DNA from 3 places in the Cupriavidus sp. genome. Region 3 is predicted to be linked to each of the others. Evidence: predicted binding sites of a transcription regulator. Region 3 holds the regulator's gene; each other region holds the start of a gene.
What was found. Region 3 encodes FNR, which switches genes on or off when oxygen is low (the NO sensors DNR and NnrR bind a similar motif). Its sites were predicted from a motif close to TTGATNNNNATCAA; they were not measured.
Positions count from the first base shown of each region.

Region 1: the regulator FNR is predicted to act here: its motif matches at 2,085-2,098, upstream of ACO550_RS23300 (universal stress protein).
Region 2: the regulator FNR is predicted to act here: its motif matches at 3,648-3,661, upstream of hemN (oxygen-independent coproporphyrinogen III oxidase).

Region 1 covers NZ_DBHKYV010000021.1:109,058-116,492, reverse strand. Annotated here, with positions in the region: gene ACO550_RS23310 (hydantoinase/carbamoylase family amidase) at 1-884, shown strand, start outside; gene ACO550_RS23305 (cupin domain-containing protein) at 946-1,539, shown strand; gene ACO550_RS23300 (universal stress protein) at 1,566-2,021, opposite strand; gene ACO550_RS23295 (L,D-transpeptidase family protein) at 2,206-3,861, shown strand; gene mepK (peptidoglycan L,D-endopeptidase MepK) at 3,887-4,453, shown strand; gene ACO550_RS23285 (phosphatase PAP2 family protein) at 4,584-6,551, shown strand; gene ACO550_RS23280 (helix-turn-helix domain-containing protein) at 6,699-7,435, opposite strand, start outside.
Region 2 covers NZ_DBHKYV010000012.1:109,503-116,937, forward strand. Annotated here, with positions in the region: gene ACO550_RS16995 (methyl-accepting chemotaxis protein) at 1-101, opposite strand, end outside; gene ACO550_RS17000 (hypothetical protein) at 300-638, shown strand; tRNA gene ACO550_RS17005 (tRNA-Arg) at 709-784, opposite strand; gene ACO550_RS17010 (c-type cytochrome) at 1,109-2,005, shown strand; gene hemN (oxygen-independent coproporphyrinogen III oxidase) at 2,154-3,584, opposite strand; gene ACO550_RS17020 (ABC transporter substrate-binding protein) at 3,840-5,015, shown strand; gene ACO550_RS17025 (ATP-binding protein) at 5,024-6,319, opposite strand; gene ACO550_RS17030 (response regulator) at 6,324-7,055, opposite strand.
Region 3 covers NZ_DBHKYV010000030.1:63,367-70,801, forward strand. Annotated here, with positions in the region: gene ccoO (cytochrome-c oxidase, cbb3-type subunit II) at 1-423, shown strand, start outside; gene ACO550_RS27995 (CcoQ/FixQ family Cbb3-type cytochrome c oxidase assembly chaperone) at 428-589, shown strand; gene ccoP (cytochrome-c oxidase, cbb3-type subunit III) at 592-1,506, shown strand; gene ccoG (cytochrome c oxidase accessory protein CcoG) at 1,564-3,057, shown strand; gene ACO550_RS28010 (hypothetical protein) at 3,100-3,309, shown strand; gene ACO550_RS28015 (hypothetical protein) at 3,306-3,551, shown strand; gene fnr (fumarate/nitrate reduction transcriptional regulator Fnr) at 3,652-4,377, opposite strand; gene ACO550_RS28025 (urease accessory protein UreH domain-containing protein) at 4,463-5,230, shown strand; gene scpB (SMC-Scp complex subunit ScpB) at 5,792-6,718, shown strand; gene rluB (23S rRNA pseudouridine(2605) synthase RluB) at 6,747-7,435, shown strand, end outside.

The sequences.
Region 1 (7,435 bases), on a different contig from region 3:
GCCGGTTCGGGCCAGGCGCGATGGGTTCGAGCGCGTTTGTCGAGCCCGCGCGTCTGCCTGGCTATCGCGAGGCCACCGATTCGGCCGGCATACGCTTTGGCGTTGCGCTCGATGCGGCGCTGGCGGCCAGCAAGGACGTGACGCACGTGTCGATGGCGCGTCCGATGGCGGCCTGCGTCGAATTGCATATCGAGCAGGGTCCGGTATTGGAAGCTGCCGACGTGCCGCTGGGCGTGGTCACCGGCATCCAGGCCGTGCGCTGGTTCCGCATCGAATGCGCCGGCACGATGGCGCATGCGGGTACCACGCCAATGGCGGTGCGGCGCGATGCTATGGCTGTGGCCGTGGCAATCGCACAGGATCTCTACGCACTGGCTCCACGCACCGCGCAGGCGCCGGAAATCCCCGAACTGCGGCTCACGCTCGGCCAATGGACGGTTGTACCGAATTCGGTCAACACGATTCCGGGCAAGGTCACGTTTACGGTGGACATGCGCTGCCTCGACGATGCCGCACTGGATCGTGCCGAAGCGGCGCTGCGCGCGGCCTGCATGCGCCACGCGCCGGCGCCCGAGGCCGTGGCGGTCACGCGCTTCTTCCACCGCGAGCCGACGCATTTCCCGGAGTCGATGCTCGCGCCGATCGAACGTGCCTGCGCGCGTGCCAGCCTCAATGCCGGACGCGCGCGGCCGATGCGCCTGACCTCGGGCGCATTCCACGACGCCATGTATATGGCCGACCATTGCCCCACGGCGATGATCTTCGTGCCGAGCAAGAACGGTATCAGCCACAATGCCGCTGAAGACACCGCCGCCGTCGACCTGTTCCTGGGAGCGCAGGCGCTGGCTTACACTGTCGCCGAACTGGCCAGCCGTCCCGCTTAGACAATGCACGGCGCTGGGCGGTCCAAGGTACAACCCACGAGCAAACAGACTAAGAGCCCGCATGGCAAAGACCGCGCGCCCCACACCGCAAGACCCGGCCGACATCAAGTCGCCCACGCTGACGCTTGGTGTCAAGCTGCGCCATGCGCGGCTTGTGGCCGGCTTGACATTGTTGCAACTGGCCAACAAGGCCGGTTGCTCTGAAAGTCTGATCTCGAAGATCGAGCGCGGACTGGCCACGCCGTCGTTCACCACGCTGCATCGACTGGCCGTGGCGTTGGACACCAATATCGGCACCCTGACCAGCGAGGACGAGCCGAGTCAGTCACCGATTCTGCGCAACGGAGAACGGCCAGTGATCCGCGTGGGTGGCGTGGCGCTGGAACGTGTGGTGCTGCCCAAGCGTGGCGGACTGCTGCAGGCCAATATCCATATCGTCTGGCCCGGCGAGGCCAGCGATGGCCAGATCGAGCACCAGGGCGAGGAAGTGGGCTATGTGCTGGAAGGCCAGCTTGAACTGATGCTTGGCGACGACATTTACCTGATCGGCCCCGGCGACGCCTTTACGTTTTCCAGCCAGGTGCCGCACGGGTATCGGAACGTCGGAGACGTCGTCGCCAAGGTACTGTGGGTGAATTCGCCGGCAACGTTCTAGATGACGTCCGGCAGAACTCCCCCTGTTCAATGCACCGATTCTCCCCGTATCAGTAGCACCGGCTTGGCGGTCTTGGCGATCACGCCTTCCGAGACACTGCCCATGATCACGCGCCGTACGCCGCGCCGGCCATGAGTGCCCATGATGATCAGGTCCGCCGGCCACTGGTCGGCGTGGCTGACGATGGTGCCCGAGATATTGCCCGGGGATACCGGCTTTTCGGCAAGCTCCGTCAGGCAACGCACGCCGGCATTCTCGAAGCGTCGCGCGGCGGCGGCCAAGGCCTTCTGCCCGACGTTGATCATGCCGCTCACGATTTCATTTGGATCAATATAAGCCGACTCAAAGAACAGGTCACTGTCATCGACCACGAACAGCACCTTCACTTCGGCGCCGATCTGCTTGGCCAGTCCCACTGCCTGCGCGATCGCCAGTTCGGACGACGGGCCGCCGTCCACCGCTACCAGAATGCGCTCGTACATTGCTTCACCCCCGCTGTTTACGTTCTCTCTGCTGACAGCATAGTTCTCCGTGAGTCGGCGGAGTTGACATGAATCAAAGTGTTCTGCAATCGCAGAAACTTTGTTTCTGAATGCTTGAAGCGACGGTTTCATCACGATGTTCGGCTACGATGTGTAGTGGAGAAACGCTATAGACCTTCGTACGATGACTGTTACGCCTGTAGCCACTGTAGCCACCGCAGCCACTGACACCACCGTAGTTACCACTACCCGGACGCCGACGCCGGCCATCCGGCTCCTCCGCCCCGCCTTCCGATCGGCCCTTGCCGCGTTCGCATGGCTGCTGTGCAGTGCCACGGCGGCCTGGGCGCAGCCACCGTCTGGGCCGTTATGGATCGTCGATGGACACCCATCCCAGGCAGCACAGGCCGCCGTCAAAGCCCTGAACGATGCCGGCGCCGACGGACTGGAGCCACGCGACTACGATGCCGAGGGGCTCCAGCAGACGTTGACACAGGCCATGGGCGGCCCCGCCCTGCAAGCCGATGCGGCGCAGCGCTTCGACAGCGCGCTAACCGCCGCGATGACCCGCTATCTGGCCGATCTGCACCGGGGACGGGTCGATCCACGCAAGGTGCATGCGAATTTTTCGGCGAGCAATCTGCCGCCGTTCGATCCCGACAGCTATCTGCGCAATGCCATGGCCGCCAACCGGCTCGCGGACGCATTGCACGAGGCGGCCCCTTCGTTCCCGCTGTACGGCACGCTGCGCGAGGCGCTGGCACGTTATCGCAAACTGGCCTCGCTGCCGTATTGGGGCACGCCATTACCCGGGTTGCCGGAAGGCAAGCTCAGTGCGGGACAAGCTTACAAAGGACTGCCGCAACTGGCACAGCGACTTGAAGCATTGGGAGACCTGCCGCCCGGCACGGTGGTGCCGCAGCGTTATGAGGGCGCGCTGGTCGACGCGGTCAAGACTTTCCAGACGCGCCATGCGCTCGACGCCGATGGCGTGATTGGCACCGGCACGCTCGCCCAGCTCAATGTCGCGCCTGCCGCGCGCGTGAAGCAGATCATGCTGACCATGGAGCGGCTGCGCTGGACGCCGTTGGCCGAAGGCCCGCGCATGATTGTGGTGAACGTGCCCGAGTTCGTGCTGCGCGCCTATGACTACGAGAATGGCAAGCTCGATATCAAGCTGGAAATGAAGGTGATCGTCGGCAAGGCGCTCGATACCCGGACACCGTTGTTCAAGGAGGACATGCGCTATATCGAGTTCAGTCCCTACTGGAACGTGCCGTCGTCGATCACGCGCCGCGAGGTCATTCCGCGGATACAGCGCGATCCGGCATATTTCACGAAGCAGGGCTTCGAGTTCGTGAATGGCACCCAGGCCAGCACCGCGGTGAGCCAGGCCAATATCGATGCGGTGCTGAACGGGCAGGCACGCATCCGGCAGCGGCCAGGTCCGCTCAATGCGCTGGGCGATATCAAGTTTGTGTTCCCGAACAACCAGGCCATCTATCTGCACCATACGCCATCGCCACAATTGTTCAGCCGTGGGCGGCGCGATTTCAGCCATGGCTGCATCCGCGTCGAAGCGCCGGTTGAACTGGCCAAGTTCGTGATGCAGGGCATGCCCGAATGGACCGAGCCACGCATTCGTGAGGCAATGTCGGCTGGCAAGTCGAAGACCGTGTCGCTGCAGCAGCCAATTCCGGTGGTATTGGCGTACGGCACGGCCATCGCGCGCGCCGATGGGCGGGTATACTTCGTGCCTGATATTTACGGTCAGGACCAACTGCTGGACCAGGCGTTGCGGCAACGCGCTGGTACCAGGCCTGCCGTTCGGCCTTCCTGAATGCCGCCCCGTTGTAGAAATTTCCATGCCTGACTCGAATCCCAGCCAGCGTCGCCGTTTTTTGCATCGCACCGGCGCCATCGCACTTGGCGCCGGACTTACCACGCTGGCACCACGGCTTGCGCTGGCGTCCCAGAGCCCCGATGCGCGTTCGCTGTCGTTTGAACACACCCATACGGGTGAACACCTGTCGCTGGTCTATGCGATGGGTGACGAGGTGATTCCGCAAGCGCAGGCCTCGCTCAATCATTTCTTGCGCGATCACTACTCAGGCACCGTGGGCCAGATCGATCCCCAACTGTTCGGCCTGCTGTTCGCACTGCGCCGGGAGGTCGGCAGCGACGCGCCGTTCCAGGTCATTTCCGGTTATCGCTGCCCGATCACCAACGACCGCCTGCGCCGCACACGCGGCGGTGGCGTGGCAAAGCACAGCCTGCATATGGACGGCATGGCGATCGACGTCCGCTTGCCCGGCGTGGCACTGGCAGACCTGCGCGACGCCGCGCAGTCATTGCAGGTCGGCGGTGTCGGGTTCTACAAGACCGAGAACTTCATCCACGTCGATACCGGTCGCGTACGTCGCTGGGGCTGACGCTCGCTGCCGCCAATTAGTGGCACTCCACTAAGCTGGTGCCGCCCTCTTCACATAACTGACATACGACAACCCTAGACTGCGTCCTTTTTTGGCGGACCTTTTCCGCCGCGTTTTCCAAGGACCAGTCATGTCTTATTCCAAGCCGGGAATGCCGTCGGCCATTGCGGTCGCCTGCCTTGCCTTCCTGCTCAGCGCCTGCGGCGGTGACGACAATAACCAGAACAACAGCACCAATGCCACGCCGCTGGCAGTTCCGGCGGCGCCGGCCGACCCGGGCTTTGTCGATAGCGCACCGGTGCAGGCATCGGTAGTGCCGTTTGTCGACAATATCGCCAGCAACCAGCGCGGCCTGGCACGCTATGCCACGCTCGATACCAATGCAGGTGTACGACTGATGGCCCGCTTCCTCGACGTGTGGGAGCCGCTCACGCGTATCGTCGACGCTGGCCAGACCGCCCCGGCAGACGGTTCGTATCCGGCCGTGGTGGCATCCTCGTGGACTGGTGTGCCTACCGACGGTACCCCCGGCGGTACCGTGGTCAATGCCGCGGTTCACAATGCCAACGTGCAATACGTGGTGAATGCCACTACGTCGCGCACGGCCGCACAGGCCGACGCTGCCTACTACGATGACCGTCGCGGCAAGAACTACAGCGTGACCGACGGCATGGGTCCGCTTACGGCCGCATGGCGTGCCGCCGCGCAGCAAACCACCACGATCAACTCGATTCCGGCCGACGCCACCACCGTGCTGTACAACGACGGCGGCAACAATACCGGCGTGGCTGGCGCCACCAACGCGACGTTCGGCGATGTCATCACCATGGTCAACAAGGTGGGTGACAACGCATCGACCGAGCCGGCCAAGCGCTTCTACAAGTACGCACGCCCGTTCCGCTGGAGTGCCAGCGTGGTGGTCGCGCCGACGCTGGTGCCGGCTGAAAGCCCGACCCCGACCACCGATGGTGGCTTCGTCAGCGGCCATACCGCCGAAGCGCTGCGCAACGCCGTGGTGATGGCTTATCTGGTGCCGGAACGTTTCCAGGAAATGTTGAGCCGTGGCATGGAGCTTGGCGAGAACCGCATCATCGCGGGCATGCACTCCCCGTTCGATGTCATCGGCGGACGCATGCTCGGTATCGCCTCGGCTGCGGCCAACCTGTACGAACCCGCCAATGCCACGCTGAAGGCTTCGGCCTATACGCAGGCGCATACTGCACTGATGGCCGCGACTGGCACAACGGCGGCTACCTTCCGCACCTTTGCGCAATCGGGCACGGCCAGCAACGACCGCTTTACCGACTACGCCAGCAACAAGGCCAACTTCCTGCGCCGCATGACGTATGGCTTTGCACAGATCGGTTCCACCACGGTTGATCCGGTGGTGCCCAAGGGCGCTGAAGTCATGCTCGAGACCCGCTTCCCGTATCTGAGCGCCGACCAGCGCCGCGTGGTGCTGAAGACGACTGAAATCGCCTCGGGCTACCCGGTCATGGACGATGCCGAAGGCTGGGGTCGCCTGAACCTGTTCGCCGCGGGCGACGGCTATGGCGCCTTCAACGGCAATGTGGTGGTGTCGATGGATGCCAGCAAGGGTGGCTTCAATGCGACAGATATCTGGCGCAATGACATTGCAGGCGCGGGCAAGCTGACGCTGGCGGGTACTGGCAATCTGAAGCTCGGTGGTGCCAACACCTATTCCGGTGGCACGCAGGTCGCAGGCGGCGCGTTGGAGGCGGCATCTGCCAAGGCATTTGGTACCGGTGACGTTTATCTGGGCGCCGGTTCGGTGATCATCAACGCGCCAGCCAGCGTGGCCATTGCCGGCAAGTTCACGCAGCTTGCCGATACCACGCTTGACCTGCGCGTAGGCCCGAATGGCCAGGGCCGCATGACGGTGGCAGGCATGACGACCATCGCCGGCGGCACCTTGCGTATCGCATTTGTCGACGGCTACGCGCCCAAGGCCGGCGACACGATTGCCGTCATCACCGGCAGCAGCATCCGCGGCCAGTTCACCACGGTCACCGTCGACGGTTTCAAGGCCACGGCGCTTTATACGTCGAATGGCGTGCAGGTTCGCATCGACGGTTGAAACATCACCGCCGGTTTGCTCCCCTCTCCCATGCAATGGGAGAGGGGCGGGGGGAGAGGGCTTGGCGGTTCAAATTGCCGAGATCGGGTCTTGACGCGCTGGCCCTCTCCCCCGCCCCTCTCCCGCGCGCGGGAGAGGGGAGACAACCTACCCTCTTGCCTCGCGTCGTACCGCTTGCGGTGGCAGGCCGAAGCCGCGCATGAATGCTTCGCGCAGATGGCGACGGTCACGGAATCCCGTTTCCTTGGCCACCACATCCAATGAATGCCGGCTTTGCTCGACCATCAACCGTGCGGCTTCCAGCCGCAGGCTTTCTATCGCCTTGGCTGGCGACTGCCCCGTTTCCGCAGTGAACACCCGGCTGAACTGGCGTGGACTCAGATGGACTGTTTCGGCCAAGTCCTCCACAGTCAGTGAGCGGTGCAGATTCTTGCGCGCATAGTCGAGCGCGCTCTGGATACGGTCTGACTTCGGCGCCAGGTCCAGTAGTTCGGAATGTTGCGACTGCCCTCCTGAACGCCGCTGGTGCATCACCAGCTTGTGGGCGACCGAACGCGCCACGTCGGCGCCAAGATCCATTTCGACCATTGCCAGTGCCAGATCCAGACCTGCCGTCATGCCGGCCGAGGTCCAGATTGGCCCGTCGACGATATGGATGCGATCATCCTCGACCTGAATCCGCGGATGGAGTCGCTGCATGTCTCGTGCGAAAGCCCAGTGCGTGGTGGCGCGGCGCCCATCGAGCAAATCAGCTTCCGCGAGAACGAACGCGCCGGTACAGATCGATGCCACGCGACGTGCCCGGGGAGCCGCCTTACGAACGAATCCGAGCACCGGTTGCGGAGTTTGCACGGCCAATGGATCGCCAACACCGGTCAGTATCC
Region 2 (7,435 bases), on a different contig from region 3:
ATGTCGGCCCAGCGGGCGATTCCGCCTAGCGCGGCCTGTCTGGATGTCAGCGGAGTCCCCGGCGTACCAATTTCGGCGGGGTGGGCACGGTCAAGCAACATGTTTCCTTCCTTCTGCGTTCAGATTCGTGCCCGGCACACACGGCGCCGGCACGCACTAACCGCTTAACGGGATCAGGGTACGGATGCTTGAGGGGTCAACTCGGTATCTGGCACGCAGCCTTGGTCCGGGGGCATTGGCGAGGGCAACGCGAACCTGCTAGAACAGAAGCCCGGCGTCACATAGAAGAAGGACGCGCCATGAAGCGACTGCTTGCAAACCTGATGCTGGGCATTGGCCTGGTGCTGGCCGGCTGCACCTACTACGGCTACCCTCCTCCGCCAGCCGCGGGCCCGACCAGCTATGACCGCTCGTTCTTCGCGGCGGCCGATGCGTTGCGCGACCAGGGCGTGGCCATCACGGTACAGAACCAGGCAACCGGCACCGTCGCCGGCAATTACGGCAGCACACCCGTCACGGCCACGGTCGCCCAACAGCCCGACGGCAGCGTGCGGGTGCAGTTCAGTGCGACCGATTCCCGCGATCCAGGGCTGGTCGACCGGATTACACAGAGTTATCAGCGGCGGATGGGGCGGTAGGGCTGTTGCGGCGGCCGGCCTGCTTTGCAGGGGCAACACAGCGGTTTTTGAACGCTAAGGGAGAAAACCTTGGCGCGCCCGGCTGGGATCGAACCAGCAACCCCTGCCTTCGGAGGGCAGTACTCTATCCATTGAGCTACGGGCGCGATGTGGACTTGCGTGACAACGGGCGAGTGCCGTCGTCGGAAAGTCGCATAGGATACCCGACTTGCGGAGGCGCGTCCATGCGGGATGCGCCGGGGCACGCCACGATTGGCTGGCGGAGGTCTCTGAGTCGCCGCTTTTGGTCCCCGGTGGCGAAGTCTTGGGTCTATAATCGGCAGCTATTTGCGTCCTACTAGAGACGTAACGGGGTCGGAGACAGCCCCGGATGCAAAGACCGACAGATTCATCCCCGAAGACAGGGCCAGACAAGCAAGCCGCCCCCAACGTGCTGTGCACCAGGTTTCCCGCAAAATCGAGAGTTCTGTATGAGTGACGTCCACCAAGAAAACGACCACCACGAGTCGCCAATCAAGACCCCGAAGCAGTTGATCGCTGTTGTGATCGCCGCTTTCCTGATACCGATCATCGTCATCATCCTGCTGGTCAATTTTGTCGGACACGGCACCCGCGAAGGCGCTGGTTCGACCCAGTCCGTGGAAGCGGTGAATACCCGCATCGCACCGGTCGCATCCCTCGAGATCAAGGACCCCAACGCACCGCGCGTCTTCAAGACCGGCGAGCAGGTGTACAAGGAAGTCTGCGCGGCCTGTCACGCCACGGGCGCGGCGGGTGCGCCGAAGTACGGTGTGGCCGGCGACTGGTCGGCCCGGATTGGCCAGGGCTTCGATGGCCTGCTGAAGGCCGTGCTGGCCGGCAAGGGCGCAATGCCCGCGCGTGCCGGTACGTCGCCGGATGACCTGAGCGACTATGAGCTCGGTCGTGCGGTGGTCTACATGGCCGATGCCGGCGGCGCCAAATTCCCGGAACCGGCAGCACCGGCCCAGGGTGCTCCGGCCCAGGCCGCCGCTCCGGCACCGGCCGCGACCGTGGCTGCCGCACCTGCTGCTGCGCCCGCACCGGCGCCTGTCGCCGCGGCTGCTCCGGCTCCGGCAGCTGCTGCCGCAGCACCGGCCGCCGCGTCGGCCGATACCGGCAAGAAAGTCTATGAACAGGTTTGCGCCGCCTGCCACGCCGCTGGCGTTGCCGGTGCGCCCAAGTTCGGCGACAAGGCTGCCTGGGCACCGCGCCTCAAGGAAGGCATGGATGTCGTGCACAACTATGCGCTCAAGGGCAAGGGTGTGATGCCGCCGAAGGGTGGCTACGCCGGTCCCGATGCCGATGTGATTGCCGCGTCGGACTATATGGCTAACGCTGCGAAGTAATTCGACAGCTACCAAACGAAGAAGCCCGCGAGTTGGTCGCGGGCTTTTTTGCGTTTTGGAGTGGACGCTGGCGTTGTCGTTTAGGAAGTGCTGGCCCTCTCCCTAACCCTCTCCCGCGCGCGGGAGAGGGGACTGGTTTGCAGCAGTATTAAACGACGCGCGAGTAGCGGACCAGGGGGATAACCTTTGCGTCGTCGCGTAGATAGCGGTCGAAGACCATTGCCACGCGGCGTACCAGCAGGCGTCCCAGCGCCGTGATCTCGATGCGCGCCGGGGTGCGGCGTACCAGGTGGTCGGCAGCCAATCTGTCGAGATCTGCAATTTCCGCGGCGAAGGTGTCTGCAAAGTCGATGCCGTGTTCCGCTTCCACGGCGGCGATGTCGAGCGTGCCGTTGCACATCAGCGCGCCGATGATCGCTCGGCGCAGATGGTCTTCTTCAGACATCTGGAAGCCGCGCACGATCGGCAGGCGCTTGGCATCGAGCGCCGCGTAGTACTCGTCGGTGGTGCGCGCATTCTGCACATAGTGCCCCGCTACCGCACCGATCGCGGACACGCCAAGCCCCAATTGGTCATAGCCGGCATGCGTGGCGTAGCCCTGGAAGTTGCGTTGCAGCCGGCCTTCGCGCTGCGCAATGGCCAGGTCGTCGTCAGGCAAGGCAAAGTGGTCCATGCCGATATAGACGTAGCCGGCCGATGTCAGCCGCTCGATCGTCGAAACCAGGATGTCGAGCTTTTCTCCGGCCGCAGGCAGCGCGGCTGCATCGATGCGGCGTTGCGGCTTGAACACATGTGGCAGGTGCGCGTAGCTGTAGACCGACAGCCGGTCCGGGCGCAGTTCCAGCACGCGGTCGATGGTTGCGGCAAAGCGGGTCGTGGTCTGGTGGGGCAAACCGTAGATCAGGTCCATGCTGATCGACTGGAAGCCCAGCCGTCGTGCCGCCAGCACAACACTGCGGGTCTCCTCATACGACTGCACGCGGTGGATGGCTTGCTGCACCTCGGGGTCGAAGTCCTGCACGCCCAGGCTGATACGGTTGAAGCCAAGTTCGGCCAGCAGCGCCATGCGTTCGTCGGTCACGCGGCGCGGATCGATCTCGATGGAGTGCTCACCTTCGGGCAGCAATTCAAAGTGCTGGTGTAACGCTGCCATCACGCAACGCATTTCATCGGGATCGAGGAAGGTTGGCGTACCGCCGCCCCAATGCGATTGCATGACGGCGCGGCGCTCGCCAAGGCGTCCAGCCACCATCGCCATTTCACGCGCCAGGTAGTCCACGTAGCGCGCGCTGCGGCTGTGATCCTTGGTGATGATCTTGTTGCAGCCACAGTAGTAGCAGATGTTTTCGCAGAACGGGATATGGAGATAGAGCGACAGCGGCGCCGGTGACCTGGCGCGGCACAGGTCGAGCGCCTCCAGGTAACCGGCGTCGTCCACTTCCGCGTGAAAACGGTCTGCGGTCGGATAGGAGGTGTATCGCGGGCCGTTGCCATCGATGCGGCCGGCCAGGCTGCGGAAGTCGGCAAGCGCGTGCCGGTCGAACGCCGTGTCGGCGGGATGCAATGTGGGGGCGGACATGAGGAAGCTCGTTTTGTGGGCGTGGATAGCCACCGATGCTATGCCTCCCCCAATCCCTCAACCTTGACGCGCATCAAAACCACGACGCGCCTACGCCGGCCAGCCCCGCGAACGGGGGGCCCTTGGCCTCATGAAAGTCACGCGAGCGTCATAAAGGGCCGATAGTCTCGGCCCCGGCTCTCGCGGCTCCGGCACTCCTGCCCGTTGTCGCTGCACAGCACGTTCCCTTCTTTCACCCGACTCCCTCCCGCTGCCATGCGCCCAGCCTTGCCGCAGTCGAACCTGTCATGCCTGCCAACATCGGCAGGCCGCCGTCGCACCCTGCAATGGCTCGGTGCGTTTTCCTGTGCTGCGGCGGTGCCAGCCGCAGCGTTGGCACAACCGGCCGCACAAGCGTCACGCCGGCAATTGGTGGTCGGGCATCTGGTCGATCGCACGGGCCCGCAGTCTGATCAGGCGCGCGACTATCTGGCAGGTGCCAAGGTCATGTTCGATGCCTTCAATGCATCCCCGGCCATCAATAGCGGTTTGCGCATCGTGCATGTGGTGCGCGATGCCGATGCGAACCTGCGTGGCGCCGTGGCACAAGCGGTGGCATTGGCCGACAACGAACGTGCCGAGGTGCTGTTCGGGCCAGGTGACAACCTGTTGCCCGCGCTGGCGAGTTCGTCCGAACTGACCCGGCGCGGCGTGCAGATCGTGGCACCGCTGTCGGGGCTGTCCATGTCGGCTGAGAACATCTGGTTCACGCGCGCCGACTATCAGTCCGAACTCGACGCCGCCGTGCGCCAGTTGCACAGCTACGGCCTGAGCAGCATTGCGCTGGCCGTGTCGCCCGACTTCGCGGCGGGTACGCTCGGCGCCGGCACGCCATGGCTGGCACGACTGGAAAAGGATATGTCGACGCGTGCAGTGACGCTGGGCGGAAACTTCGACGACAGCGCGCGACGCATTGCCTCGGCGCGTCCCGGTGCGGTCGTGGTGGCCGGCGACACGCTGGCCTACGGCAGCCTTGGACGTGCACTGGCGGCACAGAACTGGTACGGGTTCCTGGTGGGATTGTCCGCGGTCAGCCCGTCGTCGGCGCGCGAAATCCTCGGTAGCAACTATGCCGGCGGCATGGTGGTGACGCAGATCGCGCCCGGTCCGCAGGAATCGACCTTGCGGGTGGTAAAGGAACATGTGGCGCGCATGAAGCAGTATCTCGATGAACCGCCCTCGCCTGCCACGCTCGCCGGCTATATCGGCGCAGCGTGGCTGGTGCGCTCTGCCGCCGGCGTTAAGGGTCCGGGGACGCTCGAGTTGCGCCGCGCGCTGCAGGCGCGTATCGACGTGGGCGATTTCACGCTCGATTTCACGCGTGGCTTGCGCGGGTCCCAGTACGTGCAACTGGCACCGATCGGCAAGAGCGGCCTGCCGCAGCGCGCCTGATTTTCCGGCTATGCGCGCGGCAGCGTGATGCTGACGCGCAGCCCACCTTCGAGCCGGTTCGTCAGCTTCAGTTCTCCGCCATGACGCGCCACGATATCGGCCGCAATCGACAGACCCATGCCCACGCCGCCAGTGGCGCGGCTGCGTGACGACTCCACGCGATAGAACGGTTCGAGCACGCGTTGCAACTCGGCGGGTGGAATACCCGGACCGTTATCGCAGACATCGATCGTGACACGCTCGGGGCTGTCGGCCAGGATGATGTGCGCCGCACCGCCATAGCGGTGCGCGTTCTCCACCAGGTTGACCACCGCACGACGCAATTCCGTGGGGTACGCCAGCAGCGGTGCCGCTTCGCCGGACAAGCGCACGTCCTGCCCGATCTCCTGCGCATCGTCGACAACTGCCTGCAGCAGTGCCAGCACGTCCACGCGCTGGCGCGGGCCGGTGGCATCGTCGCGTTCACGCAGGTAGTAAAGCGTCGCATCGATCAGGCCATTCATCTCGGCCAGGTCCTGGCGCAGCCGATACCGAACGTTGTTGTCCTCGATACGCTCGATACGCAGGCTCATGCGCGTCAGCGGCGTGCGCAGGTCATGCGACACCGCTGCCAGGAAACGCGATTGCTGCGCGAGCTGCGTGCGGATGCGTTGCTGCATCAGGTTCAGCGCGCGCGTGGCCTCACGCGCTTCGGCGGGACCGTTGTCCTCGTCGAGCGGCGGCGCATGAACATCCTGCGCAAGGCGGTTCGCGCCACTGGCCAGTTGCTGCACTGGCCGCGCCAGCAGGCGTGCGCCGGCCCACGACGCAATCAGGATGGCCGCGAGCTGGAACAGCAGGCCCAGATGCGGTGGCCAGATGCCGCGGATATGGAAACCCGGCGGCGGTCCCGGTGGACGATCGCCGGGACCGCGCTCGCGAAACGCGTCGGGTCGCAACGGCGGCCCGTCGAAGTCGAACGGTTCGCCCCCGCGCATGCCCGGTGGCGGACCTGGCGGTCGATCGGGTGCAAAAATGCCTTCCAGCGGATGCGGTGGCCGGTCGGGCGCGAGCTGGCCAGCCGCTTCGGCCTCCGACGCGGCACGGCGCATGCGTTCCATGTAGCGCTCGGAACCGGGGCGCGGGAACACGCTCTCGATCACGGTCACGCCCAGCACATGCACGGCCAGCATGATGGCGGTCATTACGAAGAACAACCGCATGAACATCGAATTGAACCGGCGCCGGCCCGCAACGTTGTCGCCCGGCGGCTCGGGCCTGACTACCGAAGCGCCGTCGGCTGACGGCGGGGTCGCAGCAGCCATGCGTTCAGTGCTCCACGTTGCCGGTGAAGACGTAGCCTTCACCACGCACGGTGCGGATCAGTGCCGAGTCACGCGGATCGTCGCGCAGTTTCTGCCGCAGGCGTGACACCAGCAGGTCGATGCTGCGGTCGAATACATCGAGGTCGCGGCCGCGCGCGTTGTTGATCAGCATTTCCCGATCGAGCACGCGGTTCGGGTTTTCAATGAAGGTCAGCAACAGCCGGAACTCCGCGTTGGACAGCGGCACCACGGTCTCCTCGGCATCGACCAGTTGGCGCAGCGTGGTATTCAGGCGCCAGCAACCGAAACGTGTTTCGTGGCCGGCCGACGTCGATGCCGGGCGTCGCACTTCACTACGGCTGCGGCGCAGCACGGTATGGATACGCGCCACGAGCTCGCGCATCTCGAACGGCTTGGTCACGTAGTCGTCCGCGCCTACCTCCAGCCCGACCACGCGGTCGGCCAGTTCCGCGCGCGCAGTCAGCATGATCACGGGCAGGTTGCTGCTCTCGCGAATCTCGCGGCACAGCGTCAGGCCGTTCTCACCGGGCAGGGACAGGTCCAGGATCACGAGGTCGTATTCCTGCTTTCCCAGTGCCGCGCGCATCGCCGCGCCGCCTTCCGCACCGTCGGCTTCCATGCCGAACGTGGCCAGGTATTCGGCCAGCATGGTGCGAATCTGGGGATCGTCGTCGACGATCAGCAGGCGGACGGGCAGGTTGGGAGAAAGATCCATGATGGGCAGCAACGATACGAGGCGAAAAATTTGATCGGCCAATGTACCAGCTAGCCTATTACAGGGAATGCCGGCTTTGTATCAGGATTGATACGTGCATTGAGCGACACATGCAGCGCGCTATTGGGATTTGAGAGGCTTGCCCTCTCCCCCGGCCCCTCTCCCGCTCGCGGGAGAGGGGAGAAAAGCACATAGGGGATTCGAAAAAAACGCTCCCGGTGCTGCCGCAACCAGGAGCGCTCAACAGGGAAGAAGCCGGGCTCGCATGCGCCCAGCCACACCGTCACCGAAGGGCGGGCACGGTGTGGCGCAGGAACGCCGAAAACGTTCTTGCGCGATGCAATCGTAGTCAGCCTGCGCGCCGAAATCTTGTCAGGCTT
Region 3 (7,435 bases):
CATTTCTCCACGGCCGGTGAATCGGTGTTCGATCATCCGTTCCTGTGGGGTTCCAAGCGTACCGGTCCGGACCTGGCACGCGTCGGTGGCCGTTACTCCGATGACTGGCAACGGATTCACCTGCGCAATCCGCGTGACGTGGTGCCCGAGTCGGTGATGCCGTCGTATCCGTGGCTCGAAAAGACGCCGCTGCCGACCGATGCGGTACAGGCCCGCATGCGTGCCTTGCAACGCCTGGGCGTGCCATATACCAACGACGAAATTGCGCGCGCACCGGAAGAACTGGTGGGCAAGACCGAAGAGGACGCAATGGTGGCCTACCTGCAAGGCCTGGGCCTGAACCGTCGCAACGTCCGGCTCGACAGCGGTAGCGCCGCCACGGCTGCACCCGCCGCGCAAGCGTCGGCGCCAGCGAAGGAGTAATGCCATGGTGATCGTGACCGCTGTCGCCACTGTCCTGTCGATGCTGACCTTCCTGGCCATCTGCTGGTGGGCCTGGTCGGGTGGTCGTCGGGCCGCCAACGAGGAATCGGCGATGTTGCCGTTTGCCTTGCCGGACGAAACCAATCATCCAAGCCGGAATTCGTAACCATGAGCGATTTTATTTCCGATTTCTGGGGCTACTACATCACGGCCATTGCGCTGATCGGCATCGCGTGGTGCGTGTGGCTGCTGTTTTCCCAACGCAAGATGCCAAAGGGCGTCAGCACCACCGACGACACCGGCCATGTCTGGGACGACGACCTGCGCGAACTGAACAATCCGTTGCCGCGCTGGTGGATGTGGATGTTCCTGCTGGCCTGCGTGTTCAGCGTCGGTTACCTGGTGCTGTATCCGGGCCTGGGCTCGTACGCGGGCGTTCTGAAGACGTCCACGCAGGGCGAACTGGCCGCGCATCGGCAGGCCGCCGAGAAGATGCAGCACGAGGTCTATGCCAAGTACCTGAAGATGGACGTCAAGCAGGTGGCGGCAGACCCCGATGCGCGCGAGATTGGTCAGCGCCTGTTCCTGAACTACTGCGCGCAATGCCATGGTTCCGATGCACGCGGCAGCCGCGGCTTCCCGAACCTGACGGACAACGACTGGCTCTACGGCGGCGACCCCGAGACGATCCAGCAGACCATCGCCAAGGGCCGCAACGGCATGATGCCGCCGTTCGCAGGCACCATCGACGGCAAGCTGGCCGGGGACACGGCGCAGTACGTGCGCTCGCTGTCGGGACTGACCTACGACCCGATCCGTGCGTCGCGCGGCGAGGGTACGTTCAAGTCGACCTGTGCCGCATGCCATGGTGCGAACGGCAAGGGGAACCAGGCGCTCGGTGCTCCCAATCTGTCCGACAAGGTGTGGCTGTATGGCAGCTCCGAAGGATCGATCACCGATGCAATCCTGAAGGGTCATAACGGCCATATGCCGGCACATGAGGAAATCCTGACGCCGGAACGCATCCGCATGCTGACGGCTTATATCTGGGGCCTGTCGAACACGGCGCCTGCAGGGCAATGACAAACCGCTCCGACGCTGGGCGGCGTACCGCCCGCGCCGGAGCATGAGGGCTAAACAATGAACGCGCCCCTGGAATCTCCCCCCGCAACGCGGGACCGGACCGAGGCCCCCGGCTGGCGGCCAGCGCCGCCCGCAGGCAGCGCCGCGGAGGCTAGCGAAGAGGCGTTGTACGAGGTACGACGCAAGATTTATCCGCGCTCGGTGACCGGCGCCTTTTCAAGCTGGCGTGTCTGGCTGGTGATCCTGACCCAGCTCGTCTACTACGGCACGCCGTGGCTGCAATGGAACGACCGCCAGGCAGTGCTGTTCGATCTCGGTGCACGCAAGTTCTATATCTTCGGACTGGTGTTGTGGCCGCAGGACGTGATCTACCTGGCAGTGCTGCTGGTGATCTCGGCGCTGTCACTGTTCCTGTTCACGGCTATTGCGGGGCGGCTGTTCTGCGGCTATGCCTGTCCGCAGACGGTCTACACCGAGATATTCATGTGGATCGAGCGGCGTGTCGAAGGTGACCGCATCGCCCGTATCCGCCTGGACGGCGACCCGTGGAGCCTGCGCAAGCTCCGGCTCAAGGCGACCAAGCACACGCTGTGGGTGGCCATCGCGTTGTGGACGGGGTTCACCTTCATTGGCTACTTCGCGCCGATCCGTGAGCTGGGCAGCGAGATCCTGCAATTCTCGCTGGGCCCGTGGCAAACCTTCTGGATGCTGTTCTACGCGTTTGCGACGTGGGGCAATGCGGGCTTCATGCGCGAGCAGGTCTGCAAGTACATGTGTCCGTACGCGCGTTTCCAGAGCGTGATGGTCGATCGCGATACCTTTGTCGTGACCTATGACGTGGGGCGTGGCGAACCGCGTGGCAGCCGTTCGCGCAAGGCAGACCATCATGCGGCAGGCCTGGGCGATTGCGTGAACTGCAGCATCTGCGTGCAGGTGTGTCCGACCGGGATCGATATCCGCGATGGCCTGCAGTACGAGTGTATTGGTTGCGGGGCATGTATCGACGCCTGCAATCAGGTCATGGACAAGATGGAGTATCCGCGCGGGCTGATCCGGTACACATCGGAAAATGCGATGCGCAAGAGCCTGTCCGTGACCGATGCACGCAAACGGCTGATGCGCCCGCGCACAATCGTCTACACCATGATCTGGTTATTGCTGGCCGTAGGATTTGTCGCATCGCTGGCCATGCGCACCCCGCTCAAGGTCGACATCATCCGCGATCGCGGCGCACTTGGCCGCGAGGTGGAAGGGCGCTGGATCGAGAACGTGTACCGACTCCAGTTGATCAACACAACGGAAGCGCCGATGAAGGTGCGCGTGCAGGCCGGCAGTGATGAGTTGAAGGGGATGGTCGTCGAATACGATCACACCGCGGAAGCGTTGTCGCCCACATCGAACCGCTTGTTGCCAATCCGGATCCGCGTGCCGATCGACGATGCCAGGCAGGGGACGTACAAGATCAGCGTGACGGTGACCGCCGAAGCGGAACCCGCGCGTGCGGTGCAGATCCGGCAAAGCACGAGTTTTATCGTACCCCGCAATCTGTGATGCTTTATCTGTGAAGCTGGACGATACCAAGAGGAGAGCGCAATGACCCCACATCCCGCCAAGCCCTGGTACAAGGAGCCATGGCCGTGGATCCTGATGAGCGGACCGCTGCTGGCCATGATTGGTTGCGGCATCACGATCTGGCTGGCAAGCACGCATGCCGATATGCCGGTCGGGGATGCCACCCGTCATGGCCTGGTCGTGGAGAAGGTCGATGTTGACCATGCCCGGACACCAGCGAGGCAACCATGAGATTGCGCTGGCTGATGTGGGTGTTATGGCCGGCATTCCTGATGGGAGGCGCGGCAACGGCCGTGGTGTTCTCGGTGGTGGATCCTGGTGATCTCAGTTTTTTCGGGCATCCGGTCGAGGCATCGCGGCAGGCGGTCTATACGGTGGGATTCCTGGTGGCGTGGCTGTTCTGCGCGTTGTCCAGCGGGCTGACGCTGTACACGATGCCGGTGAAGCTCAGCGATACCGATGAACTCGAATAGGTCCGGTATGCATGAAGTGCCTGGGAACCCTGGAAAACGGAAAGGCCGCACCGGATGCGCTCCGGTGCGGCCTTTTGCATGTTGCTCGCGAAGGCGCCGTTCAGCAGGATCGGCTGTAGACCTGCTTGATACCCTCCATATCGACCAGCTTCACATGGCGCTGACGAATCTGGATCAGCCCCGCTTCCGCAAAGCGCGAGAACAGTCGGCTGACGGTTTCGAGCTTCAGGCCCAGGTAGCTGCCGATTTCCTCGCGGCTCATGCGCAGTACGAACTCTGTCGAGGAGTATCCGCGCGCCGACAGTCGTTCAGACATGTTGATCAGGAACGCCGCGAGACGCTCCTCGGCACGCATCGAGCCGAGCGTGATCAGCATCACCTGGTCCTGGGAGATTTCCTTGCTCATCAGGCGCAGGAACTGGCCTTGCAGCGACGGAAGCTGGCCCGACAATACCTGCAGGTCATCGAACCGCACGACGCAGACTTCGGTGTCTTCGAGTGCCGTGGCATCCGATGCGTGCTGCATCTCGCTGAGCCCGTCGAGACCGATCACTTCGCCGGGCAGGTGAAAGCCCGTGATCTGCGTGCGCCCGTCTTCCATCGTGACGTGCGTCTTCAGTGTGCCGAAGCGAATCGCATAGACCGCGGTGAGGGGCTCTCCCATGCGGTACAGCGTTTCACCCTTGTGAACACGAACGCGTTCCTGCACGAGCGTGTCCATTTTCACGAGGTCTTGCTGCGACATGCCCACGGGCAGGCAAAGCTGACCCATGGCACACGTGGAACAGCGGGGCGACATCTCGGTGACGGGAATGGAAGTCAACAATTGAAGTGCTCGTTTTGAATGCGCTTGAAGCGAGGGCGCGATGCAGGCATTTTACAGCGTCGAGTGACGCGGAAGCGAGGAACAGTTGCCATTTGGTGTACTTTTAAGCGTTTTTCTGGTGGCCCTGCTTGGCGGCGTGCATTGCGCCGCAATGTGCGGTGGCATTGCGATTGCCGCGGAGCAGAACGGCACGCGCCGGGTGGCCGCGATCGTGCATCGCTCGCCGCGTAGCTGGTGGGCCGAACTGTGCGTGATGCACGCCGGACGCCTGACCACCTACATGCTGCTTGGCGCATTGATGGGCGCGGTCGGCGCAACCGTGTGGAAGCAGGAGTATCTGCCACTGCAGCGCTGGCTCTATGCGGCCGGCAGTGTGATGCTGGTTCTTACCGGGCTGTGGTTGCTACGCGGGCGAACCAGTCTTGTCAGCTGGATCGAGCGGCTGGCATCGCGTGCCGCATCGCACGTCGTGCGCCTGGCGGGATCGGTGGCGGGATACGTGCCGGCAGCGGTGCGACGCGAGCAGCGCACCCCGCCGATGTTGCGCCGCTATGGCATGGGGCTGGCATGGGGTCTGGTACCCTGCGGCATGGTTTATGGGGCACTCGCCATGGCGCTGCTCGCTGGCAATGCGCCATCGGGTGCGCTCGTGATGGGTGCGTTCGGATTGGGCACGCTACCTAACCTGCTGGTGATCTCGGGGTTGTCTGGCTATCTGCGGCAGTTGTCACGCAAGCCGGTGATTCGGACCGCGTCGGCGCTGGTGGTGATCGGGTTTGGCGCGCTCGGCGTGGCGCGGGCGATCTGGCTTCCTGATACGCTCGCGCAACACGGTTTTTGCGTGGTGTTTTGAATCGACCACAGCGGCGGGTTGCGGGCGGGGGGCGGAATGCCATACAATCGCGAGAACCACGGTATCGCGCCGCGTCATGCTCGTGGCGTCGCCGGGGCGACATTCCTGATCTGGGGTGTCGGTCCAGGGTTTCGGGGCTGCTTAGGCATGCCGGAACCATTCCCACAGTCCATCCGGTTCAAAAGATCTGGTTAAAAGGCCGACGGCGGTGTGGAAGGTGGCGCCGGGTCAAGGCGATTGTTGTCTGGGTTGCCTGAGCCGATATCCGTATTTTCTTGCCGTCTTGGCCATTCGGTGGCCCTGGCGATTGTCCGCCCCGAAGGGAGAAGGCGCGACGCAAGAGGTCCGTCGACTGGCGAAGCCTGCCAGGCCCGGACGATCTCCTGCCGGACAGACCGGCAACTCGATGCAAGGAAAGATGTGCACGGCTGCGCTGCCAGAAGGCATGCGCGCTGGCTGCGCGATGAGATGGCGGAAAGCTTCGGCGCCGCTGTATCTGCAATCTCCAGTGCCCCGGGATGGATCCGGGGGCAGGTGCAAAGACAGGCTGCACGCAATCACATGAATACCCAAGAGGCGAAGATCGTCCTCGAGACCGCGTTGATCTGTGCGCAGGAGCCACTGCGCGTTGGCGATCTGCGGCGGTTGTTTGCCGACGACGTCGGTGCCGACACCATCCGGGTGTTGCTGGAAGAATTGCGCCAGGACTGGCAGCAGCGCGGGGTCGAACTCGTTGCCCTGGCCAGTGGCTGGCGGTTCCAGAGCCGCCCGGAGATGCGCGAATTCCTGGATCGCCTGAATCCGGAAAAGCCGCCAAAGTACTCGCGCGCGGTGATGGAGACATTGGCCATCATTGCGTATCGCCAGCCTGTCACACGGGGCGATATCGAGGAAATCCGCGGCGTGACGGTCAGCACGGACGTAGTCAAGAAACTCGAGGATCGTGGCTGGATCGAGGTCATCGGCCATCGCGATGTGCCCGGTCGCCCAGCGCTGTATGCAACGACCAAGGCGTTCCTGGACGACTTGGGGCTGCGTTCGCTGGACGAGTTGCCACCGCTGGAAGATGCGCAGGCACAGGCGCAGGCCGCGCTGCTCGATCAGCAGGCGATCGACTTCGAGGAAATCGCCACGGCCAACCCGCCGGTGGGTGACGAGGAAGCGTTTGCCGAAACCGGCGACGCGGCTGGCGCTACGGAGATATCCGCCGTAGTGCCGGAGACTCCGCCCGCCGAGGCGCCGGAGCATATGGATGCGGCCGGCACCGAACCTGATTCCGGGGGCGAAGCCGGGCAGGATGAACAAGAAACCAGCGTCGCGCATTTGCCCGTGAAGGATGATGGGCAGGACGACGATGCGCCGGTGGCTCACGCCAACGGTTTCCACGTGGGCACCGAGGCTCCCGAAGCGGCGGCCGACGAAGGTCCGGATCGGACTGGCGAACTGCCATTGCCGACCGAGGACGACGACGAGCGCGTGTCCAACTGAATAACTTGCAACATCGATAGTGAATACTTTGTCTGATTCCGCTGAGCAAGACGTCCGCCAGCCGGACGTGCCGGGCGACACCGGCGCAGCCCCCGATTCGGGTAACGACGCCGACGGCGCACCGCGCCGCAAGGGGCTTCGGCGCGGCCTGCGCAACCTGGTGGCCACGCGCCGCCAGGCGGCACAGGACCGGGATGGCCGCGGCGAGGGCGACCCCGCCGTGGCGGCTGAAGGTGGCGAGGGTGCCCAGCCCGCGGCGCCGCGTAGTCGTGGCCGTCGCAAGCCGGCGCCCGCTGCGGACGCTGGCGCGCAGGTAGCGCCGCAGCCTGAGTCCGGTGATGCGCAGCCTGCCCAGGCGCCAGCCGGCCAGGGCCAGCGCAAGCGCCGGCAGCAGCCGCAGCGCAAGGCCGCCCTGGTCGATGGCGAAAACAAGCCAGTGGCCGAGCAGCCTGCCAGGCGTGACCGGAGCGATCGGACTGGCGACCGGAATGCCGAGCGCGGCGGTGACCGGAGTGACCGGAATGGTCAGCGCAAGGGCAAGCCCGGTGCCGGCAAGCAAGGCGGCAGGGGCGAGCAGCGTCAGGGCGACAGGCCCGGCAAGCAGGGCGGCAAGCCCGCCGGCGGCGCGCAGAAGACGGCCGCTGGTGGCGAGGACCTGTTCCGCTTCGTGATCTCCGAGCAGTTCGACCAGGAAGACATGGTCGTGCCGCGTACCAA